DNA from 2 places in the Pseudoalteromonas sp. P1-30 genome. Region 1 is predicted to be linked to the other one. Evidence: predicted binding sites of a transcription regulator. Region 1 holds the regulator's gene; the other holds the start of a gene.
What was found. The regulator sigma-54, encoded in region 1, starts transcription at its own class of promoters, with help from an activator protein. The targets are predictions, from matches to a motif close to GTTGGCACGNNNNTNGNNT.

Region 1 (7,360 bases):
CAAATGCCTGGCGGCTTTGGCGCCGTTAGAGAGCTCACAGACTTACTTATGCTAGAGAATGGCATAGCGCTTACAACACAAGGCACCAGTTCATGAATGCAGCACGCGTTATACTCAGTGCGTTATTCATCGGCTGTATGGTTTGGCTTTGGTACCCTTATTTTACCCAAACCAATGTAGCGCCAGAGCAAGAACCTGAAGTAATTGCAAAGCCCGATTACACCGCTATAGAGCTTAAGCAAACAGCCTATGACGAGCAAGGCAAAATAAGCCATAAAGTCACAGCGGCTAAAATGGAGCTTTACCAACAGCTTGGTTTTACGTTTTTTGAAAAACCTATTTTCACCTTGTATAACGAAAAGCAAACATGGCGAATAAATGCAGACGAAGCAACGCTTTACGAAGATAAACAACTTATTTTAGAAGGCAATGTGGTTGCTAAAAATTTAGTTGATAACGCCATGATAGATAACATCGATGCCGATAACATCGAAGTCGACATTAAAGCGCTAACAATGCGCTCTGAGCAGCCAGTGGTTGTCACTGGGCCTAATTTAAAAATTGTCGGTAAAGGCCTTGAAGCCGATTTAAAAACCGAAGTAATAAAACTAATTAACCATACGCGAACAATATATTATGACCAATAAACTCACTAAAATACTTATTATCCCATCGCTAATGCTTGCATTTAGCGCCTCTGCTGCTGAGCCTGCTGCTCAACCGCCAGCAAATCAAATTTCTATTAGTGCAGACCGTCAAGAAGGCCAACTTAAAGAAAACGTAGGTATTTTTGAAAAGAACGTCGAAATTGTGCATGGCAATCGCAAAATTACAGCCGACCGACTTGAAGTACATAAACGTGAAGACTTAGGGGATAACAAACAACTCCTTATTGCCACTGGCAGCCCAGCCTACTTCGAAGAAAAACAAGACGATGGTACCGTAATGAGCGCCAGTGCAAACGAAGTACGTTACGACGTAGCAAAGCGCTTTTTAACGCTTGTTGGCGATGCTGAAGTCGCACAAGCCGGTCAAAAAATTAATGCTAAAAGTATTACCTACGATATGCAGCAGCAGCTTATTAGCGCAGAAAAAGACGAAAACTCTACGGATCGTGTCCACACAATTTTAGTGCCTGTTGAAGCAAAAATTAAAGAAAAAACAGGTAACGAAGGTCAACCATGAGCACCTTAAAAGCAGAACTATTAGCAAAAAGCTATAAAGGCCGCCAAGTTGTAAAAAATGTAGGCCTTGAGGTAGAAGCCGGCAGCATTGTTGGCTTATTGGGCCCTAATGGCGCAGGTAAAACCACCACCTTTTACATGATTGTAGGATTAGTACCTAGCGACAAAGGTAAAATTTCTATTGATGATAACGACATTACGTTATTACCTATGCACAGCCGCGCCCGCTTAGGCATTGGCTATTTGCCGCAAGAGTCATCAATATTTAGAAAGCTGACAGTTTATCAAAACCTAATGGCGATTTTAGAAACGCGTAAAGAGCTCAATAAAGCCGCGCGAGAAGAAACGCTTAACAACTTACTTGATGAATTTAGTATTCAGCATATTCGCGATAGCCAAGGTATGGCGCTTTCTGGTGGTGAACGCCGCCGTGTAGAAATTGCCAGAGCACTGGCAGCGAACCCTAAATTTATTTTATTGGATGAGCCTTTTGCTGGTGTTGATCCGATTTCAGTGTTAGATATAAAGAAAATAATAGAACATCTTAAAAACCGTGGCATTGGCGTATTAATTACCGATCACAATGTAAGAGAAACCCTTGATGTTTGTGAAAAAGCCTACATTGTTTCTCATGGGGAGCTAATTGCATCTGGCACCCCAGAACACGTATTAAATGACAAAACTGTACGCGATGTTTATTTAGGCGAGCAATTTAGGCTGTAACATTTAAGCCACACCTACAAGCATCTGCTAATATTAATTATAACAACATAAAAGGATTGTTAGAGATACATGAGGCAATCATTACAGCTGCGCATGGGCCAGCAACTTACAATGACTCCACAATTGCAACAAGCGATTCGCTTGCTGCAGCTCAGTACATTGGATCTCCAGCAAGAAATACAAGAAGCACTTGATAGCAACCCGCTATTAGAAGTAGAAGAGCAAGATTACACGGAAGAGTCGGCTGGAAAAAATGAACAAAAAGCAGATACGGATGATGTAACCGTAAGCGCATCGGCTGACGATACAACCAGCGAGTACGAGCAAGACAGTGGCGAAGCTTTAAATAAAGACACCGTTAGCGATGATATGGCAATGGATGTAACTTGGGATGAGTACATGAGCGCAGCCCCTGCTGCATCCTCAGGCCCAATGCCAGAAGATGAGTCTATTTATCAAGGTGCCTCTACTGAAACGCTACATGAGTATTTAATGTGGCAGCTTCAGCTTACTCCTTTTAGCCCAACAGACGAAGCCATTGCTATTGCCATTGTAGAAGCTGTAGATGACTCGGGTATTTTAACGCTAAGTTGTGAAGAAATTTTAGAAAGCTTTAACCAAGAAAACGATGACGAAGTTGAAGTTGAACTTGATGAAATAGAAGCCGTTTTAAAGCGTATTCAGTTATTTGACCCTGTAGGTATAGCCGCTCGCAGTTTACAAGAGTGCTTGTGTATTCAGCTAAACCAGTTTGATAAAGACACCCCTTTTATAGAACAAACTAAAATGATCTTAACCGATCACATTGATCTATTAGCGGCACGCGACTATCGTACATTAATGAAAAAGACTAAGCTTAAAGAAGACGAGCTTAAAGAGGTCATGACCCTAATACATACCCTCAACCCAAAACCTGCAGATACAATAGTAAGGGAAGAGTCGGAGTATGTAATACCAGATGTATCGGTTAAAAAAATAAAAGGCCGCTGGGTGGTAGAGCTAAACCCAGATAGCATGCCAAAAATACGCGTAAATAGTCAGTACGCGGCTATGTCACGTACCGTAAAATCAAGTGGTGATAGCCAGTTTATTCGCTCTCACTTACAAGAAGCTAAATGGTTTATAAAAAGCCTTGAAAGCAGAAACGACACGCTGCTTAAGGTAACAAACTGTATTGTAAAACAGCAACAGGCATTTTTTGAACATGGCCCAGAAGCCATGAAGCCAATGGTTTTAAACGATGTTGCTGAAATGGTAGAAATGCATGAATCGACAATTTCGCGTGTTACTACGCAAAAATATATGCATACGCCACGTGGTATTTTTGAGCTTAAGTATTTTTTCTCAAGCCACGTAAGCACTGAAAACGGCGGCGAGTGTTCATCAACCGCAATACGTGCCCTAATTAAAAAGCTAATTGCCGCGGAAAACTCAGCTAAACCATTGAGTGATAGTAAAATTGCGGATATATTGGCAGAGCAAGGAATTAAAGTAGCTAGACGCACAATAGCAAAATACCGTGAATCGCTAGCTATTCCACCGTCAAATCAGAGAAAGAGTTTGATATAAGACGTAAAAAACAAAGAGGAAATGCTTATGCAACTAAACCTAACTGGTCGTCACGTAGAAGTAACTGATTCACTTAGAGACTATGTAAATAATAAATTTGCAAAGCTAGAAAGGCACTCAGATCATATTAGCAATGTGCATGTCATTCTCGATGTAGAAAAACTCAACCAAAAAGCAGAAGCGACTATTCATGTAAGTGGCGCAGATTTATTTGCCTCAACAGAGCACCAAGATATGTATGCCGCTATAGACTCGTTGATTGACAAGCTCGATCGTCAAGTCATAAAACATAAAGAGAAGCTTGCTAGACACTAATATTATGAAATTAAGTACATTAGTATGCCAGGACTGCAGCAAAGCTGCGGTCCTTTTTAGTAGTAAAAAAAGAATTTTAGAGTTTATCAGTGAGCTTGCTCATGAAAAGCTCCCCTACTTACCACAACAAGATATTCTTAATGCGCTGGCAAGCAGAGAAAAGCTAGGCAGTACTGGCATTGGCCGGGGGATCGCCATTCCTCATGGCAGAATGGGTGGCGTAGAAGAGCCGCTGGCTTTAGTACTTGTTAGCGACACGCCTGTTAACTTTGACGCTATTGATAACTGCCCTGTTGATATTTTTGTTGCACTCATCGTACCAGATGGCGATAACCAACAGCACCTAAAGACTCTGGCAACCATAGCTGATAAACTGAGCAACAAAGAATTTTGTAAACAGCTGCGCAGTGCTAAAACCGATGCAGAGCTGTACCAAGTAATTGTTGATCAATCGTAGTAAATACTAAGGGCTATAAATGGAGTTAATTATCATAAGCGGCCGTTCTGGTTCAGGTAAGTCGGTTGCTTTACGCGTGGTTGAAGATTTAGGCTATTATTGCGTAGATAATATTCCGGTCAACTTACTGCCCTCTTTAGTGCGAAGTGTTTCAGATAACTATGACAAAATAGCCGTTAGTATAGATGTTCGTAATATCCCCAAAGAACAAGATGAATTTAACGATATTCTCGAGTACCTTCCTGACTTTGCTAAACCCACACTGTTTTATTTAGATAGTGATGATCAAACACTGATCAAACGTTTTTCAGAAACACGCAGATTACACCCTTTATCCATCGATTCACTGCCGCTTGATTTAGCAATAAAAAAAGAAAAAGAACTGCTTGATGTACTCGTAACACGCGCTGACTTTATGCTTGATACCACCGATTTAAGTGTGCACCAATTAGCAGAGTCAATTCGCGAAAAAATACTGGGTAAAAAAGATAAGCAACTTATTGTAACGTTTGAATCGTTTGGCTTTAAACACGGCATACCTAAAGAAGCTGATTATGTTTTTGATGCTCGCTTTTTGCCAAACCCTCACTGGGAGCCTGAACTTAAACCGCTTACGGGCCTTGATCAACCAGTAAAAGATTTTTTGGCAAATCACAGCATAGTGCAAAAATTCACTTGGCAAATTCAAACCTTTGTACAAACTTGGTTGCCACACTTAGAGCGTAATAACCGTAGTTACCTCACTATTGCAATAGGCTGTACTGGTGGTCAACACCGCTCGGTTTATTTAGCGCAAGCCATTGGCGAGAGCTTTGCTATGACGCATCCGAATGTCAAAATTCGTCATCGTGAGCAAGAAAAGTAACCTTAAAATAATAACCTGTTCAGTTTAGGTATAGTAATTTATGCGCTGTGAAGACACATTTTTAATAAAAAATAAATTAGGCTTACACGCCAGAGCGGCAACGGTCCTTGCGCAATTAGCTGTGCAGTTTGATGCTAAAATCACCTTACACCAAGATGATAAAGAAGCCGCAGGCGACAGCGTATTAGCTTTAATGCTACTTGAAAGCAGTAAAGGTAAAGAAGTTAAAGTAGTCTGTGAAGGCCCTGATTCAGAGCAAGCTTTGCATGCGGTTGGGCAATTAATTGCACAACGATTTAACGAGCAAGAATAATTTAAAGCACCATAGCCTTATAAGTTAAAGACTTATCTGGCCAAATTATAAAAATTTAGTAAATTAGGGTATTCCGACTCGCCTAATTTAGTGCTTTAATTTAGGATAATAAAGCCATGCCCCTGCTAAATTTGGTTACTTAATTTTAAACACTAATTTAGTCCCAGCATTGGGTTTAGCACAAAAAATAAAGAAAATAACAGTGGGCAACTCCACTTACTAAACACCTTTCCATTACACAAAAATATTTAGGATGCCAATGCCAGAAGCGTTTGAACAAGACTATCCACTACAGCAACTAAAACAAGTGACTAAATCACTTAATAGTGGGCAATTTGTTCAAGTAAGACGCATGCTAGCAAAAACAGCACCTTGTGATACAGCACTGCTGCTTGAATCCTCTCCGCATAAAATTAGACGCATGCTTTGGCAACTGGTTGACCCAGATGTGCAAGGGGATGTGCTAGAAGAGCTCTCTGAAGATGTACGTTTAGGTATCATTGCACAAATGGAACCTGAGCATATTGCCGCGGCCACTGAAGATATGGGCCACGATGATTTAGGTGAAGTCCTACGTAGCCTACCTGACACCGTGTACAAAGATGTGGTTAGCGCTATGGATACGCAAGACCGCGAACGCGCTACACAAGCTTTATCTTACCAAGAGCGCTCAGCAGGCGCGCTAATGAACACCGATACGGTGACCATTCGCCCAGACGTTACTCTTGATGTTGTGCTGCGTTATATTAGGCTACGCGGTGAGCTGCCAGAGGGCACCGATGATTTATACGTTGTTGATAAACATAACTGTTTTTTAGGTGCATTATCACTTAGTACACTGTTAACTAATCCGCCTGAAAAAATTGTTCAAGATTTAATGGATGAAGACTGTGAGTCTATCCCTATTTCGATGGATGAAAGTGAAGTTGCTCAGTTATTTGAGCGCCATAACTGGATATCGGCCCCTGTAGTCGATGATAACGCCCACTTGCTTGGGCGTGTCACTATTGATGATATTGTTGATGTTATTCGTGAAGATGCAGAGCACAGCTTATTAAGCCTTGCCGGTCTTGATGATGAAGAAGACACCTTTGCACCTGTTTTAAAAAGCTCAAAAAAACGCTCAGTATGGCTTGGCGTTAACTTACTCACAGCCTTAGCAGCCGCCTTTGTGGCCAGCTTTTTTGAAAGCACCTTAGATATATTACCTATTTTAGCTGTACTCAATGGCATTGTGCCCTCAATGGGTGGTGTAGCAGGTAGCCAATCTTTAACTCTGGTTATTCGCGGTATTGCCGTGGGCCATATTAACCAAACTAACCAACGATTTTTAATGGCTAAAGAGCTGGCGATAGGCGCATTAAACGGGGTTATTTGGTCAATACTTATAGCCAGTGTAATTGCGCTTTGGCAATGGGATTTTATGCTTGGCGGCGTGCTCGCATTTGCAATGTTTATGAACCTTGTAGTGGCTGGTGTTGCTGGCGCATGTATTCCTATTTTATTGAAAAAAATGAATATAGACCCTGCACTTGCCGGTAGTGTTGTACTTACAACAGTAACTGATATTGTCGGTATTTTTGCCTTTTTAGGCACCGCAACGTGGCTACTTATTTAGCAACCTGAGCTCAGGTTAAGTAGCCACTACACACTAAAACATATAATTAAATTGGTGAGCCCGGTGGCATTGGTAAACCACTGAAGTTTTCAGGCCACTTACCTACTTTTAAAAACTGTTTTATTTGCTCTGCTAAATACTGTTTAAACGCGCTTTCTCCTACACTGGTATTACTTAACATTGAGTTTTGATTGTACTCTTTACTTAATTTTACCAAGTAGAAACGTAGCTGCGCCTGCACCTCTGGGCTTACCTTGTCACTAGTGACTAAATCAGCCATATTTTTTGCAGTTAAAAATTGCACCCGCTGGGTGAT
Region 2 (7,360 bases), on a different contig from region 1:
CTGCGCCTGCCGTAGTGCGCTTAGCACCAGAGAATAAACAGGTGGTATAAAAAATAGGTAATTATTATGTTGCCATTAAAAGTAGTTGTTGGTGGGTTTGCTTTATTTGCGGTTAGTTTTTTTGTGCAAGGGGTAGAAATTGTTAATGTTGCTCAAAAGCAAAGTGTGCAAAATGCCCGTGAAGAATACCTAAGTGAGCTATTAACACGAGCCCTAGAGCGGGCTAATTACCCTGTAGACATAAAAATGCAGCCAGTGAGCTTACAGCAACAGCGTGACCTGATTGAGCTAGATAAAACAGAGCTAGATGTTTATTGGAGCATGAGCAGCCCAGAACGAGAGGCACGGGCAATAGCCGTTAAAGTCCCGCTGTTTAAAGGCTTTATAGGCAAGCGCGTTTTATTAACCAGTAAAAAAAATGTCGAAAAATTTAAAGGCATTACCACTTTAGCGCAATTAAGTGAGCTCTCGGCAGTGCAAGGGCATGATTGGCCAGATACAAAAATAATGGCCTATAACGGCTTACATGTAAGGCCGCTGAGTAACTATCAAGCTATGTTCACGCTCACTAGCCGGGGCAGAATCGATTACTTTCCTCGCTCATTTATAGAAGTTAATTCTGAGCTTGTTGCCAATGCGCAGAGTAACTTAGTTATTGTGCCTAATTTATTTATTAGTTATCCCACCGGTATTTATTATTTTGTTGTAAGTAGTAAGCCAGCTTTAGCGCAAGCCATAGAGCTTGGGTTGCAAAACATGCAAAAAAGCGGAGAGTTTGATGCGTTATTTGATGAGTATTTTGCAAAAGACATAAACTCACTCCCTTTTACAAAGGGTTATACCACGGAGCTAAAGCTCGATAACCCTTACTTTTAAAAACAAAAAAAGGAGCCATAGGCTCCTTTTTATAATAGGGTTACATGCACTTTATTAGCGAAGTAACGCTTCAGGTAATACTGGGCGAATTTCACGGATAATTGCTTGAGTAAGCTTAGGTGCACCACAAATAATGTTACCGCTATTGTTGTAGTTAACGCCACCTGCAAAATCAACAACCATGCCGCCAGCTTCTTTTACAAGTAACTCGCCTGCTGCTGTGTCCCACGGTTTTAAACCAATTTCAAAAAAGCCATCAACACGGCCCGCCGCTACATATGCCATATCTAGCGCTGCAGAACCTGCACGACGAATATCAGCAGTTTGTGTAAACAATGCTTTAAACGCGTCTGTGTATGCATCTAAGTGGTGTTTTTGTTTGAAAGGGAAGCCTGTTGCTAAAATTGAACCAGCTAATTCTACGGTTTTAGTAACGCGTAAACGCTTGCTGTTTAGCTGTGCGCCTTGACCACGAGATGCAGTGAAAAGCTCGCCACGAACTGGATCGTAAATTACAGCTTGGTCTAAACGACCTTTTACTTTAAGTGCGATAGAAACCGCGAAATGAGGGATACCCTTGATGAAGTTAGTTGTGCCATCAAGCGGGTCAACAATCCATTGGTAATCTGCATCTTTGCCTTTGTGCTCACCTAGTTCTTCACCAACAATGCAGTGATCAGGGTAAGATTTTAAAATTGTATCACGAATTACGGCTTCGGCTTCTTTATCAATGTTAGTCACTAAGTCGTTAGTGCCTTTTTGTTGAATTTCAACTTTTGATAAATCTTCACTTGCGCGAAGTAAAATTTTGCCTGCGTTGCGCGCAGCGCGAACCGCAATGTTTAACATTGGATGCATGGTATTACCTTTGGGTTGTAAAAGAACGTTTATATATTTAAGCCGGCGTATTTTAGCGACTTTTGCCATAAAGTAAACAATAAACCCTAAATACTTTTGTGCGTTTTTTGTACGGCCTTGAAATGCATGTAAATTTATTCGTATCTAAGACATGTTGGCGTGTATGGATTGAAATTTGTTCAACCGAAGGGCAACTTAATCACAGCGCGAAGTGCGAAGCCTTGGGGGCTCAATAACTTCCATGAAGCAAAGCTTGCGCGTCCTGCTCACGCTCCTTACCTACATCCTTGTAGGCAAAGCTTCCGCGTCCTGCTAGCAAACATACTGTTGTAAAAATTAATCTTACAAGGGTAGTACTCGCCAATAATAAAAAGTAAAAAAAGTGCTTTACCTAAAGTTAGCTTGAGGTTTTATCTTGTGTTTAAGCAATCAACTAGGGTAAATAATAATGAAATTAGAACACGTACATTTAGTAGTAAACGATATAAATGCCATGCTTAAATTTTACCAAGCAGCCTTTCCTTATTGGTCTATTAGAAGTGAAGGGCATAACACTTGGTATGGTAAACCTAAGCGCTGGGTACATTTTGGCGACGATAACCATTACATTGCTATAAGCGATAATGGCGAGCATAAAAACAGAGATTTGGCAGGGCACCAAGTCGGACTGGCTCACTTTGCCTACGTTACAAACAACCTAGACGCTGTTTTACAGCGCTTAAAACACGCCGGATTTAGCATTGATAAAGAGGGTGCAGAAAACCCATTTAGAAAAAACGTATATTACTTAGACCCAGCCGGGTTCGAGGTTGAGTTTGTGCAGTATATGAGTGACATTCCAAGCGAGCGTAATAACGACTTATAAAATAGGCAGTAACTAACGGTGTAGAAAAGCGCATAATATGGCTTTTCTACCCATTGTGTTTTTACCCGTATTATTTATTACTCACCCCAAGCTGGGCCTTTAAATCATTAGCAAAACTCACAAACTTTTCTTTAATGGTGCGTTTAACTTTTACCTCCACCGAACCTAAAACTGTTTTACCTTCTAGGTTAATTGTGGGGCCTTGGCGCTTATTAAGCGACACCGTTTTGTTTTCAAAACTGCCTAATATACAAAACATTTTAGAAACTACATTAACATGCTCTGGTACGTAAATTTCTTCGCTGCCAAAAATACAATTTACATGCACGGTAACATGTTGGTGGGCAAAAATAGCATCAGTAAAATCTAAAACAATCGACCCCATATAGTTTTGAATGTAAATATCTTTAGTTACCACCCATTGGCCGCTACGCTCGCTTGAGCCTAAAATGCTTCGCAGTGTTAAGTTTTCTTCATCCGCTTGTTGGGCGCTGTAGTTAGGGGCAAATTGCGTTTGCTTTTGAGCACTGTACTGGGTATCTGTAGTAAGGGTTAAATCCTCAACTAAATTAAGTAACGCGGCATTATCGGTTGCTTCCATTGCACTGTCTAAGCGCCTTTCGAAGGCTTCAGCTGAAATAACGCCATGGCTGTAGTTATAAATAAGTTGGTCTATCACTTGTTCGCGAACTTGCTCTATTGGGCGGTCTTCAATTTTTACAGACATGGGAATAATCCTTTTTATATGAGTTACCACTGTACATAGCAAGTGGTGTACCAAAACTTAACTATTTATATATCAATGGCTTATTATTTAATAAATCCGCTTAATTTATTATATTAACGATAGATTAACCAAAACAGCAATATAATCGTTATTTTCACCACTTAAGAAAGTTTTACCTAATAGCCTGTAAATGTTTACTCGGAGGTATTTTTATTTATACCTAATAAAACAGCTAACTCCATGAATTTAAAGTGTTAATAAAGTTGGCCTAAAGCTCGCATATATAAAAGTGTCTTTAATCAAAAGGAGAAAGATTATGAAAACATTCAACAAATCTATGATTGCGGCTTTAGTTCTAGGTACTACAGCTATGGGTGCTCAAGCGGGCACGTGGGAAAATGAGAGTAAAGATGCTTGGATTGATGGTAAGGCAGAAACAGTGCTTCTTATGAACACTAATCTAAACAACTTTGACATTAACACTGATGTAAAAAATGGCAAGGTAGTACTTACAGGTAAAGTAAACAGCGACCTTGATAAAGAGCTAGCTGAAGAACTTGTAATTAGCCTAGATGGCGTATCTGATGTAGAAAACAACCTAACTGTTGTGAAAAACATGGATATGGACGACAGAGATCGTGACACTATGGATGATGACGATAACGACTTAACTGACGCTAAAATCACCACAGTAATTACTACACGTTTCTTATTTGACTCCGAAGTTGACGGTACAGATATCGACGTTGATACCGACAACGGTATAGTAAAACTTAAAGGTTCTGTTGAAACAGAAGCTGAAAAGCAGTTAGCAGTAAAAATTGCTAAAAATGCTGAAGATGTTCGTGACGTAGTAGATGAACTAACTATTGTTGCTGAATAATACACTATACTAAAAAGCCCAGCTTAGCTGGGCTTTTTGCTTGTCATTTTTAAAGGAGCTACATCATGGATATCATTCGTATAATACTGTCGATTTTATTACCGCCACTGGGTGTATTTTTACAAGTTGGTTTAGGTATGCATTTTTGGCTAAATATTTTACTAACTTTACTAGGTTACTTCCCTGGTTTAATTCACGCTATCTACATTATTGCTAAAAAATAATGTGTGGTGTGTTCAATGTGAGCCGGCCACTTTTTTATAATTATTAAAATTGTAAAAAAGCGGCTTACATACTTCTGCGTTTATTTTTCTGTTATTTCCTGCCTATTCGCATGCAAAAAGATTACTATTTAAGCAGTCAGCTTACTGATTGTTAAAATAAAGGTTTTTGCTAGTGACAAGCCTTAAAAAACTTTTTATACTGCAACCCGCTTTAGTCGCTCAGTGGCTAAACGCTTCAAAAATTAACTACCTCGTAGTTATACAAAGTTGGCCCCTTAGCTCAGTTGGTTAGAGCACACGACTCATAATCGTTAGGTCCCCAGTTCGAGTCTGGGAGGGGCCACCACTTTTAAAAGCTTTCCAAGTAAACACCTACTAACAGAAATTACCCTGTGCTACCTCTGTGCTACTTTTAGTTTCGCGGAAAACACCTCTATATTTTTGAACTGATTAATCCCTCACTTTTAACTGAGTTCCACTTCTAATCAGAAAAGCTTGTTGCTATATGATCGGATATTGTTTTGCTTGATAATATTCAACATTCAGGTAAACCGTTCCCACATTAAGTAAATGCTATAATATTCATCGTTCTGAGCAATAGGAAGCGAATTATGGACACTAATGAATACTATTTTCTAAAGAGCTTTTTAAAGCCCAAAAGCTCTTTGAAGGTGTTGAGCATGAGAGATTGGACTAGTTACTTAGGCTGTGATGCAAAGCTTGCTTTAAATAAATTTGAAAAAGAGGGGGTTCTAAAGTCAGCTAGTACACAGGAAGTTGTCACAGCGGCTCACTCTGCTCCAGAGTTAAAAAAGATTTCTCAAAACCTCAACCTACCAACTTCTGGTACAAAACCTGTTTTAGTTTGTAGAATTTTGGAAGTAGAACCAAATTATTTTAATGGCAATTCATTAGAGCATGATTTCTTTGTTTGTTCCTGTGAGGGGGCGAAACAAATTGAAGCTAAAGGAAAAATCATCAAAAATGAGATGAGTACTGCAGTTGAGCTATCAGTAAATGAAGCTCTAAATAGAAACTTTGAATGTGCTTTTGAGCCAGTCAGAAAATATCAACTGAGTTTACCATTTCCATCAGGCTTAGGAGTTGATTGGTCTAACTTTGGTGGTCCAAGAGAAATTTTTATAATTAATAGTATTCTTGATGATTGGCCACTCATCCTTTCTGAGATACAGCCTGATTTAAAGCCTCTAGTGCGTCAAGGAGCAATTTGTATGTTTCTTTGGGGACTGAAGCTGGATGGTGAACTAAGAAAGAAATTAGCTAGCAATGGTACTCACTTGGGCCCTGATGACGTATGTCGCATGATGTTATTCTTTGCACAAAACAAGTTTCGTATATTTGATGCTAAATCAAAATCTGAAGAGCTTGGTATGCCGTATATAATGAAAATTCTACGATTCGAAGGAGATTTTTGCTCTGCTTGCAAAAAACATAGAGTTGGGGATTATAGTCTCAGCGAAGTGCCGGAAATTCCGTTAGCAGACTGTCGGTGCAAAGGTGGTTGTACCATATCGCTATCGGAGGCTCTTGATATAAACAAAGTCACTACAATATGAAAGATCTCGAAGCTGAATTAATGTGTAGTAGCTTCTATTTAACCCTGCTGCGTGGGCTATTTGTGTAGGTAAATTATTTTTCTAGTTTGATGTTCACTGATTGCGTGAGCTTGGCTGGAGTGTAGGCACGAGACTTTTCGATTACCTCTTTTTCGTATTTTTAACACTCAGTGTTTCTTTTATGCTTGTATTTTAATATCGAAAGGCGATGGCTGGATTTGCATATAAAGATTTAAATAGGTGAATAAGTAGCCTCTAGCAATGGCTTGCTAGAGGCTTTAACCAACTAATTTACTTGGTACTTACTGTTAGTACGAATGTAAATAGTGGCTGTTTTGTTGCTAGTGTTCTCAATCGTGTGGGTAAAGTTACCGGTTGATTCTACATAGCTGCCTGCGCTTAGGTTTTGCGCTTTATCTTGCTCGCTTGAGTTGTACTCAACGGCGCCGGCTATAACAACAGCACGAAATTCGCTTGCATCTGTTTTTATTTCACCTTTAAAGCCGGCAGGAAGTTTAATCATTGAGCCGTTCATATCGGCTGTACTTCCCCAAAGGTAGGCGGTTTGCACGCCTTGGGCGTTAATGTCGTTTAAATCGCTGCTGTTTAACCATACTATGTTGTCTGCATGTAGGTTTAACGGGCGCTCACCATTATCAAACTGAGCATTAGTCGGTTTAACTAAGTACGGCCCTGAGTCGATTTCTAAGTAAATTAAGTTTGTTTCAGCATTGGCTGCAGTGGTGTGGTTTTCACCTGCAGGTTGTGTCCAAAACGAACCCGCTGGCATCCACATCTTTTCAGCTGTTGGGTCGTCATTATGCATTTGCCCTTCAATAACGATACCGCGGTAGGTAATGTTGTGAATGTGCGGCGGAGATTCAAAGCCTTTTTTAAAGCGTACTAACATGCCTGTTGCAGTGTCGGTTGTGCGGTTTCCCCATAAATCTGCAGCGCCAGGGCTTTTATCACCACGTAGCGGGTTTAAGTAACCCCAGTCAACATTGCTTGCAGCAACAACTTTTGATGTGCTTTGCTCTGCAGAGGCTGGCGTTGATATAAGTGTTGCAACCAGTGCAAGAGTTGATGCGTTTAGTAAAAATTTCATTTAAAAGCTCCGTTAAGTTGGTATAGCGCTATAGTACGGCTTAAAATTCAGTCAATAAATGGGCATAAGTTAAATACACTTTCGCAAAAACGTGGATAATAACGCTATAGTTACGCATGCTGGTTTATGCAATAAGAGGGTTTGATGAAAATAGCTGATTTACAAGTATTACTCAAAGTGGCTGAGCTGCAATCAATTACAGCTGCTGCAAATCAATTAGATATGAGCTCATCGGCTGCAAG

Region 2: the regulator sigma-54 is predicted to act here: its motif matches at 3,589-3,607, upstream of AN395_RS13150 (BON domain-containing protein).

Annotation. Positions count from the first base shown of each region.
Region 1 covers NZ_LKBC01000002.1:372,832-380,191, reverse strand. Annotated here, with positions in the region: gene kdsC (3-deoxy-manno-octulosonate-8-phosphatase KdsC) at 1-96, shown strand, start outside; gene lptC (LPS export ABC transporter periplasmic protein LptC) at 93-647, shown strand; gene lptA (lipopolysaccharide transport periplasmic protein LptA) at 637-1,185, shown strand; gene lptB (LPS export ABC transporter ATP-binding protein) at 1,182-1,907, shown strand; gene AN395_RS05185 (RNA polymerase factor sigma-54) at 1,977-3,476, shown strand; gene hpf (ribosome hibernation promoting factor) at 3,504-3,791, shown strand; gene AN395_RS05175 (PTS sugar transporter subunit IIA) at 3,796-4,248, shown strand; gene rapZ (RNase adapter RapZ) at 4,268-5,113, shown strand; gene AN395_RS05165 (HPr family phosphocarrier protein) at 5,154-5,426, shown strand; gene mgtE (magnesium transporter) at 5,686-7,044, shown strand; gene AN395_RS05155 (zinc-dependent metalloprotease) at 7,091-7,360, opposite strand, start outside.
Region 2 covers NZ_LKBC01000008.1:82,289-89,648, forward strand. Annotated here, with positions in the region: gene AN395_RS13125 (bifunctional diguanylate cyclase/phosphodiesterase) at 1-50, shown strand, start outside; gene AN395_RS13130 (ABC transporter substrate-binding protein) at 67-876, shown strand; gene suhB (inositol-1-monophosphatase) at 931-1,734, opposite strand; gene AN395_RS13140 (VOC family protein) at 2,183-2,599, shown strand; gene AN395_RS13145 (LiaF domain-containing protein) at 2,670-3,326, opposite strand; gene AN395_RS13150 (BON domain-containing protein) at 3,643-4,209, shown strand; gene AN395_RS19395 (YqaE/Pmp3 family membrane protein) at 4,275-4,433, shown strand; tRNA gene AN395_RS13155 (tRNA-Ile) at 4,703-4,779, shown strand; gene AN395_RS13160 (SAP domain-containing protein) at 5,045-6,010, shown strand; gene AN395_RS13165 (DUF4437 domain-containing protein) at 6,297-7,118, opposite strand; gene AN395_RS13170 (LysR family transcriptional regulator) at 7,263-7,360, shown strand, end outside.